Regions from separate parts of the Janthinobacterium sp. SUN120 genome, predicted to be linked through region 1. Evidence: predicted binding sites of a transcription regulator. Region 1 holds the regulator's gene; the other holds the start of a gene.
What was found. Region 1 encodes sigma-54, which starts transcription at its own class of promoters, with help from an activator protein. Its sites were predicted from a motif close to TGGCANGNAANCTGCTTT; they were not measured.
Positions count from the first base shown of each region.

Region 2: the regulator sigma-54 is predicted to act here: its motif matches at 2,016-2,033, upstream of O0879_RS27330 (TorF family putative porin).

Region 1 covers NZ_JAPUBW010000006.1:190,716-195,132, forward strand. Annotated here, with positions in the region: gene O0879_RS25325 (enoyl-CoA hydratase/isomerase family protein) at 1-825, opposite strand, end outside; gene raiA (ribosome-associated translation inhibitor RaiA) at 954-1,316, opposite strand; gene O0879_RS25335 (RNA polymerase factor sigma-54) at 1,386-2,864, opposite strand; gene lptB (LPS export ABC transporter ATP-binding protein) at 2,869-3,624, opposite strand; gene lptA (lipopolysaccharide transport periplasmic protein LptA) at 3,624-4,205, opposite strand; gene lptC (LPS export ABC transporter periplasmic protein LptC) at 4,231-4,417, opposite strand, start outside.
Region 2 covers NZ_JAPUBW010000007.1:263,356-267,772, reverse strand. Annotated here, with positions in the region: gene O0879_RS27340 (YifB family Mg chelatase-like AAA ATPase) at 1-1,481, opposite strand, end outside; gene O0879_RS27335 (accessory factor UbiK family protein) at 1,596-1,844, opposite strand; gene O0879_RS27330 (TorF family putative porin) at 2,114-2,881, shown strand; gene O0879_RS27325 (P-II family nitrogen regulator) at 2,893-3,231, shown strand; gene amt (ammonium transporter) at 3,243-4,417, shown strand, end outside.

The DNA of each region.
Region 1 (4,417 bases):
CAAGGGCGAACGCAGGCGCATGGCCGCCAGCGCCTTGGTGGCGAACGCACTGTCGTCCTGCGCCAGCGAAGCCATGATGGCCGCCACCGAACCCGCGCTGAAATGGCGGTCCAGCGCCGCGCGCGCCGTGGCCAGGGGAGAAACGCCTGCCTCGGCCTGGAATGGTGCCGCCAGCGCCTTGATGGCCACAGGCAAGGCCTCGCCCGGCGTCGATTCAAACAGGTCCAGCAGCGCCCCCATCTGCGCTTCGGGCAGGTAGACATCGGCCAGGCCCGTGTACAGGGCGTCGGCCGCGTTGATCGTCAAGCCCGTCAAGCCCAGGTACAGGCCCAGCTGGCCGGCCAGGCGGGACAGGAAATAACTGCCGCCCACGTCCGGAAACAGGCCGATATTGACTTCCGGCATGGCCATGCGCGTGCGGCCCGTCACGATGCGCAAGCGGTTGCCTGGCCCGGCTTGCGCCACACCCATGCCGCCGCCCATCACCACGCCATCCATCACGGCGATATACGGTTTCGGGTAGAAATGAATTAAATGATTTAAAGCATATTCTTCCGTAAAGAAATCTTCCAGCAGGGCGCTGCCGCCTTGCGGCGTGGCCAGACCCGCATCGTAAAAGAAACGGATGTCGCCACCGGCGCACAGGGCCTTATCGCTGCTGGAGCGGATCACGACGGCGTCCACCTGCGGATCGTCGCGCCAGGCCAGCAGGGCCGCGCTCAGGGCGCGCACCATCTCCAGCGACAGGGAATTCAAGGCTTTCGGACGGTCGAGCACGATGTGCCCGGTGCGGTTGCGGATGGAAGTCTGGACGAAGTCGCTCATGGCAGGCTAGAAAGAAGTGAAAGTGCGAATATTCTAATACCTGCGCGGGGAACATTGCGTTCCGCTGGGCGCAAAAAAGGGCGCAATGTGCGCCCTTAGTTGATCACAACTGCTGGAAGCGGGTGGCCTTAGACGGCGACGACGGCTTCTTCCTCGGAGTTGTCTGGCAGATGCTTGATCGCCTCTTTACCGTGCCCTTGCACTTTGGTTTTGTATTTCATCACTTGCCTATCGAGCTTGTCGATCAGGGTATCGATCGCGGCGTACAGGTCGTGCGCCAAGCTTTCCACATAGACAGTCTTGCCGCTCAAACGCAGGTTGACTTCAGCCTTTTGACGTTTTTCTTTCTCTTTGAGGTTATCCACGGTCAGAATCACGGCGATATCGATGACTTGATCGAAATGACGTTTCACGCGCTCCAGCTTCGTTTGTACGTATTCACGGATGGCTGGTGTCACTTCGAGATGATGTCCGCTGATGGTGAGATTCATACACACTCCTAAAGATGATCGGGTTCGTGCGGTCCATCCTATCCGGCCCGCAGAGGAACCGAAAAAAACTTACAAACACTTACGCAGGCTCACTGGCGGAATTTTTAATGCTTCCCGGTATTTGGCAACAGTACGTCGCGCAATCACCATGCCTTGTTCCCCCAGCATGTCCGCAATCTTACTGTCGGATAAAGGATTTTTAGGGTCTTCTGCTCCTGTCAGTTGCACGATCAATGCCCGTATCGCCGTCGATGACGCTTCGCCCCCCGCTTCGGTGGCGACGTGGCTACCAAAGAAATATTTCAACTCGAACATGCCGTGCGGGGTCAGCATGTACTTTTGAGTTGTTACCCGCGAGATAGTACTCTCGTGTAAACCCAGTGTATCAGCTATTTCACGGAGCACAAGGGGGCGCATGGCAACGGCCCCATGCGAGAAAAAGTTCTTTTGTCTTTCTACTATCGCCTGCGCCACACGCAGGATCGTGTCGAAGCGCTGGCGCATATTCTTGATCAGCCACTTGGCTTCCTGCAACTGTGCGCCCATGGCGCCCTCCCCCTTGCCCTGCTTGAGCAAGTTGGCGTACATGGCGTTGACGCGCAGGCGCGGCATGACGTCGTTGTTCAGGGTGACTTGCCAGCCATTGCGCGCGCGCTTGACGACGACGTCGGGCACCACGTAATCGGAGACGTCCGAGGCGAACACGGCGCCCGGATGCGGATTGCACTGGCGAATCACCGTCTGCGCTTCGCGCAAGTCTTCATCGTCGCAATCGAGGGCTTTTTTCAGCTTGTTGAAATCGCGCTGGGCAAACCAGGCCAGGTGCTTTTCCACGATCACGAGGGCCATGCGCCGCGTCACCATGGCGATGTGCGGCAAGCGCTTGATTTGCAGGGCCAGGCATTCGGACGCGTTGCGCGCGCCCACGCCCGGCGGATCGAAACTTTGCAGCAGCGACAAGGCCGTGCGCATCTCGTCGGCGTCGATTTCCAGCTCTTCCGGCAGGCGCGCCAGGATGTCGTCGAGCGACTCTTCCAGGTAGCCATTGTCGTCGAGCGCGTCGATGATCAGCTCGACCAGCGCGCGGTCGCGCAATTCGAGCACCGTCACGCGCATCTGCTCCATCAGGTGTTCGCGCAGCGTGCAGTGATGAGCCTCCAATTGCGGACGCGAATCTTCGTCGTCGGGCGCCTTGCCCCGGCTCGCCTCGCTCCAGTCGCTGTCGCCGCCATCCGCGGCGGCCGGGCTGTCGCCACCCTCGCCGTCAAACGCTTCCGCTTCGGCCGGCGCTGCGGGCGCCTCCTGGCCTGGTGGCTGGGGCGGCCCTTCGGCCGGTGCGGCCGTGGAGCTCAAGGCCCCGTCGGACAGCAGGCGCAGCGAACGGTCGAGCGGATCGTCGAGGCGTTCGAGCAAGGGATTGTCCGTCAGCAATTGCTCTAATTCCTGGTGCAATTCCAGGGTAGACAATTGCAACAGGCGTATCGATTGCTGCAACTGCGGCGTCAGTGCCAGGTGCTGCGAAGTGCGCAGCTGCAATGATTGTTTCATTGGCTTACATGCGGAAGTGTTCGCCCAGATAGACCCGGCGTACCGACTCGTTCGCAATGATGTCGTCGGGGCGTCCCGACGCCAGCACCGAGCCCTGGTTGATGATGTAGGCGCGGTCGCAAATACCCAGCGTCTCACGCACATTATGATCGGTAATCAGCACGCCGATATTGCGCTCCTTCAAGAAACGCACGATGCGCTGGATCTCGATCACGGCGATCGGATCGACGCCGGCGAACGGCTCGTCGAGCAGCACGAAACGGGGATCGGTGGCCAGCGCGCGGGCGATTTCCACGCGGCGGCGTTCGCCACCGGACAGGGACAGCGCCTGGTTCTCGCGCAGCTTTTCAATCTGCAGGTCGGCCAGCAATTTATCCAGCCGTTCCTCGATCTCGGCCTTCGTCAGCGGACGGCCTTCGACGGTCTGGATTTCCAGCACGGCGCGGATATTGTCTTCCACCGTCAGCTTGCGGAAGACGGACGCTTCCTGCGGCAGGTAGGACAGGCCCATCTGTGCGCGGCGGTGGATCGGCAGGCTGGAGATATCCACGCCGCTGATATCGATGCTGCCGCCATCGGACGGCACCAGGCCGACGATCATGTAGAACGAGGTGGTCTTGCCGGCGCCGTTCGGGCCCAGCAAGCCCACCACTTCGCCGCATTCGACTTGCAGCGAGACATCATGCACGACTTGCCGCTTGCCATAGGTTTTTTGCAGCCCGCGAACGATCAGGGTGCTGCCGCAACGTGTATTTTCCATTATTTCTTTCCTGGCGCGGGCGTGGCCGGCGCTTTCTCCGCTGCCGGCGCCTTGGTCTTCGGCTGGATCACCATGCGCACGCTGCCGCCATCGGCGGTGCTGGTGCCGCTGTTGGAATTTTCCATCGCAAATTCTTCCTTGCGGCTGTCATACGAGATGAAGGCGCCGTTGGCCACATCGGTGACTTTCGCCCCTTCCAGGCGCGTCAGCTTGGCTCTGGAAAACAGTTTCACCACTTCCGTCTTGTTGTCGTATTCCACGCGCTCCGCTTCGCCTTCGACCCACAGGTCGCCCGCGCCATCGCGCTTCTGGCGGAAGGTCGCGAGCTTGCCGGGATCGGCCCAGAAGGTGATGAACTGGTAGCCTTGCGGGTCTTCCGTGATCAGGGCCCGGCCCGCCTTCATGGTCAGGGTACCCTTGACCAGCACGACGTCACCCGTCAGGGTGCGCACCTGCTTGATGTCATCGACGTGGCCGCTGCGTGCCGTGATGACGGCTTCCTTCTCGGAATCGGCCTTCTCGGCATGCGCCACGCCCATGATGGCCAGCGAAAATACGGTCAACAGCAAGATGTTCTTCATAATATGGTTTCCTTGTTTCATTCTGTCATTTTGCCGCCGCGGCCGGGCGCGGTTTCGGCGGGAGGACCATGCGCAGCGCATTCTGCACTTCCACGACGCCGGTGGCGTTATTCGCCTTCATGCCGACGCCATTGATGCGCGAGGCGCCCGTCAGGATATCGACAGGCACATCCGTTTCCATTCTTTCCTCGTCCGGGAACACCGTCAGCGCT
Region 2 (4,417 bases), on a different contig from region 1:
GCAACATGCGGTTGCGTGATGGCGGGGCTGCCCGCCAGGTCCGCGATGCTGCGCGACACGCGCAGCACCCGGTGGTAGGTGCGCGCCGACCAGTGCAGGCGTGTCATGGCGCCATGCAACAACTGTTCGCCATGTGGTTCCAGGCGACAATGTTGTTCGATTTCTGTGTTGCTCAGCTGCTGGTTCGCTTTTCCCTGACGTGCCAACTGCAAGGCATAGGCTGCCGCTACCCGCGCGGCGATCGCTTGCGTACTTTCGCCGGCACCTGCACGTCGCCCCAGCGCCGTCGGCGGCATGGCGGCCACTTCAATCTGCAGGTCGATACGGTCGAGCAGGGGGCCCGACAGACGATTGTGATAGCGCAATACGGTGTCTGGCGTACAGCGGCAACGACCGGAAGCGTGGCCCAGATAGCCGCACGGGCAGGGATTCATGGCGGCGATCAATTGAAAACGGGCAGGAAACTCGGCCTGGCGTGCCGCGCGTGAAATGCTGATCACGCCCGATTCCATGGGCTGGCGCAGCACGTCGAGCACCCGGCGGTGGAATTCGGCAATTTCATCAAGAAACAGCACGCCGCAGTGGGCCAGCGAGATTTCACCTGGCCGCGGCACGTTGCCGCCGCCCACCAGGGCTACGCCGGACGCCGTCTGGTGCGGGGCGCGGTAGGGCCGCCGTTTCCAATGCTCCACCTTGAAGTGGCTGCCCAGCGAATGCACGGCCGCCGATTCCAGCGCCTCGTCATCGCTCATGGGCGGCAGCACGCCGGGGAAGCGGCTGGCCAGCATGGTCTTGCCTGCGCCCGGTGGTCCCACCATCAGGACGTTGTGACCGCCCGCTGCCGCCACTTCCAGTGCGCGTCGCGCCTGCAGCTGCCCTTGCACGTCGGCAAAGTCGGGATAGGGAAAAGCGTGCGCTGCCAGCACGGGCTGGTGGCGTTGCAGGGCAGTCTGGCTGGCGTGCCTGGCAAAATGCGCGCAGACCTCGAGCAGGCTGTGGGCGGGATAGATGCAGGCATCGCTGACGAGAGCCGCCTCGTCCGCGTTCGCCTGCGGCAGGATGAAGGCGCGTGGCGTGCCTGACTGGCTGCGCTGCATGGCAAAGGTCATGGCCAGGGCGCCGCGGATGGGACGTAACTGGCCAGACAGCGACAGTTCGCCCGCGAATTCATAGTGCTGTAATTGGTCGCCCGGCAACTGGCCGGAGGCGGCCAGGATGCCCAGTGCGATGGGCAAGTCGAAGCGGCCCGATTCCTTGGGCAAGTCTGCCGGCGCCAGATTGGCCGTGATGCGCCGCGCTGGCATCTCGAAGCCGCAGTTTTGCAACGCGGCACGCACGCGGTCGCGCGACTCCTTCACTTCCGTATCCGGCAGGCCGACTATCGTAAACGAAGGCAAGCCATTGGCAAGGTGGACTTCGACACTTACCTCGGGCGCCTCCATGCCGGCCAGGGCGCGGCTTTTCAGGACGGCCAGGCTCATCAGACTCCCCTGTAGCGCGGACGCGGGCAGGATCAGTCTAGCGCTTGAAAAGGTGTGAGGCTTGAGGTATGCCAGCAAGGTCGCCGATTACGGCGCCCTGCGTGCAGCGGCTGCTTAGGCTTTTGGATCGTTCAGGCGCGTTTCCAGTTCGATCAGGCGCAATTCCAGTGCATCCAGTTTGGCACGGGTCTTGGCCAGCACTTGCGCCTGGATATCGAATTCCTCGCGCGTGACGAGATCGAGGCGGGCGAAGCCCTGGGTCATCATCGATTTCACATTTTTCTCGATATCCTTGGCCGGCGAGTTTTCGATGGCTTGATGGATCTTGCCCTGCAAGTCGTTAAAGAAGGTATTCATGTCCATGGTCAGTCCTTTTATGGTGCGGCCTGTGCATCGCACCATTGCGGTGCACAGCGGCGTTAATCTGGTGCGAAACTGGGCGCTTCATTGTGCTTCAGCAGTCCGTTGCCGCATTCCTGGCCGTGTGCAGGGTATGTATGGACGGAAATGCACCTGTCAAGGTGGCAATAGAGCTGGCACGTATTCTGCTAAAGAAGGTATGAACGCTTTGTGATCTCCAGCCAAGATTTTAAACCTCAACCGCTTTAAAAGTTCAATAAAAGGGAATCGCCATGAAGAATCTGTCCAAGAACATGACTTTAGCTGCAGCGTTGACGCTGGCCATGACCGCCTTGTGCGGTAGCGCCATGGCCCAGGATGCAGTGGCGGCGCCTGCTGCGGCCGAAGCCGTACCGGATAACGTGGTGAGCTACAACGTGGCGCTGACCAGCGACTACCGTTACCGCGGCATCTCGCAAAGCCGCCTGAACCCGGCCATCAGCGGCGGTGCCGACTATACCCATAACCCGACGGGCCTGTATGTGGGCACCTGGCTGTCGAGCATCAAATGGATCAAGGACGGCGGCGGCGATACCAACCTGGAATGGGATATCTACGGCGGCAAGCGGGGCGAGATCAGCAAGGATTTTACCTATGACGTGGGCGGCCTGTACTATTTCTACCCATCGAATGGACTGAGCACCAATGCCAACACCTTCGAGCTGTATGGCCAACTGGGCTATGGTCCCGCGTACATCAAGTACTCGCATTCGACCACCAATCTGTTCGGCGTGGCCGACAGCAAGAACAGCGGCTACCTCGACGTGGGTGCCAACGTCGAGGTGCACGACGGTTACATCTTGAATCTGCACGCCGGGCGCCAGAAGGTAGAACACAACGATTCCCTCAGCTACAGCGATTACAAGATCGGCGTGACCAAGGACTTCGGCATGGCGACCGTTGCCCTGGCGGTCGTCAAGGCCAATATCGTATCGCTGGCACCGAATGGCAAGAATCTGGCGAAATCCGGTCTCGTGCTGACCGTATCGAAAACCTTTTAAGCGAGACAGCCATGAAAATGATTACTGCAATCATTAAACCGTTCAAACTGGACGAAGTACGCGAAGCTTTGTCGGCTATCAATGTGCAAGGCATTACCGTCACGGAAGTCAAGGGTTTCGGCCGCCAGAAAGGTCACACGGAACTCTACCGTGGCGCCGAGTATGTCGTTGATTTCTTGCCAAAAACCAAGATTGAAGCGGCCGTCGATGACGCCATTGTCGACCAGGCCATCGAAGCGATCGAAGGCGCCGCGCGTACCGGTAAAATCGGTGATGGCAAGATTTTCGTCTACAACCTGGAACAGGTCATCCGCATCCGTACCGGTGAAACCGGCAACGAAGCGCTCTAAGGGGAATATTGATGCATAAAAATATAACAAAATTGCTAGCCGGGATAGCCTGTCTGTGTGCGTTTGGCGTCGCCACGCCGAGCTTTGCCGATGCGCCCGCCAAGACGGAGGCGGCCACGACCGCGGCCGTCGCCGCCCCGGCCGTGACGCCCGTGCCTGACGCAGCAGCACCGGCTGCCGCCACTCCGGCCCCGGCCGCTGCCGCGCCAGCCGCCGCGCCCGTTGCCAACAAGGGCGACACCAGTTTCATGATGATCAGCACCTTGCTGGTGATCTTGATGACGATCCCCGGCCTGGCCCTGTTCTACGGCGGCCTCGTGCGCTCGAAAAACATGCTGTCGGTGCTGATGCAAGTGTTCATGGTGTTCGCGCTGGTCATCGTGCTGTGGTGCATCTACGGTTACTCGATCGCCTTCACGGAAAAAACCGCCTTCTTCGGTGGCTTCGACCGCCTGTTCTTGAACGGCATCTGGGATCCGGCCAAGGGCACGTTTGCCGCCGCCGCCACTTTCAGCAAGGGCGTCGTCATTCCCGAGTTCGTCTTCGTCGCTTTCCAGGGCACGTTTGCCGCCATCACCTGCGCGCTGATCGTCGGCGCCTTTGCCGAGCGCGCCAAGTTTGCCGCCGTGCTGGCCTTCGTCGTGCTGTGGTTCACGTTTGCCTACCTGCCAGCGGCCCACATGATGTGGTTCTGGACTGGTCCTGACCTGATCACCAACGCCGCCACCTCGGCCAGCGAAGCCCTGAAGGCTGGCTGGATCTGGCAAAAAGGCGCGCTGGACTTCGCCGGCGGCACCGTGGTGCACATCAACGCCGCTGTCGCCGGCCTGGTGGGCGCCATCATGATCGGCAAGCGCGTCGGTTATGGCCGCGAATCGATGGCACCGCACTCGCTGACGATGACCATGATAGGCGCGTCGCTGCTGTGGGTGGGCTGGTTCGGTTTCAATGCCGGCTCCTCGCTGGAAGCGGGCGACGTGGCGGCTTTGGCTTTCGTCAATACCTTGCTGGCAACGGCCGCCGCCACCCTGTCGTGGGTGTTTGGCGAATGGATTTCCAAGGGCAAGCCTTCCATGCTCGGTGGCGCGTCCGGCGCCGTGGCCGGCCTGGTGGCGATCACCCCGGCGGCCGGCTTTGTCGGCCCGATGGGCGGCCTGGTCATCGGCTTGCTGGCCGGTGTCGTCTG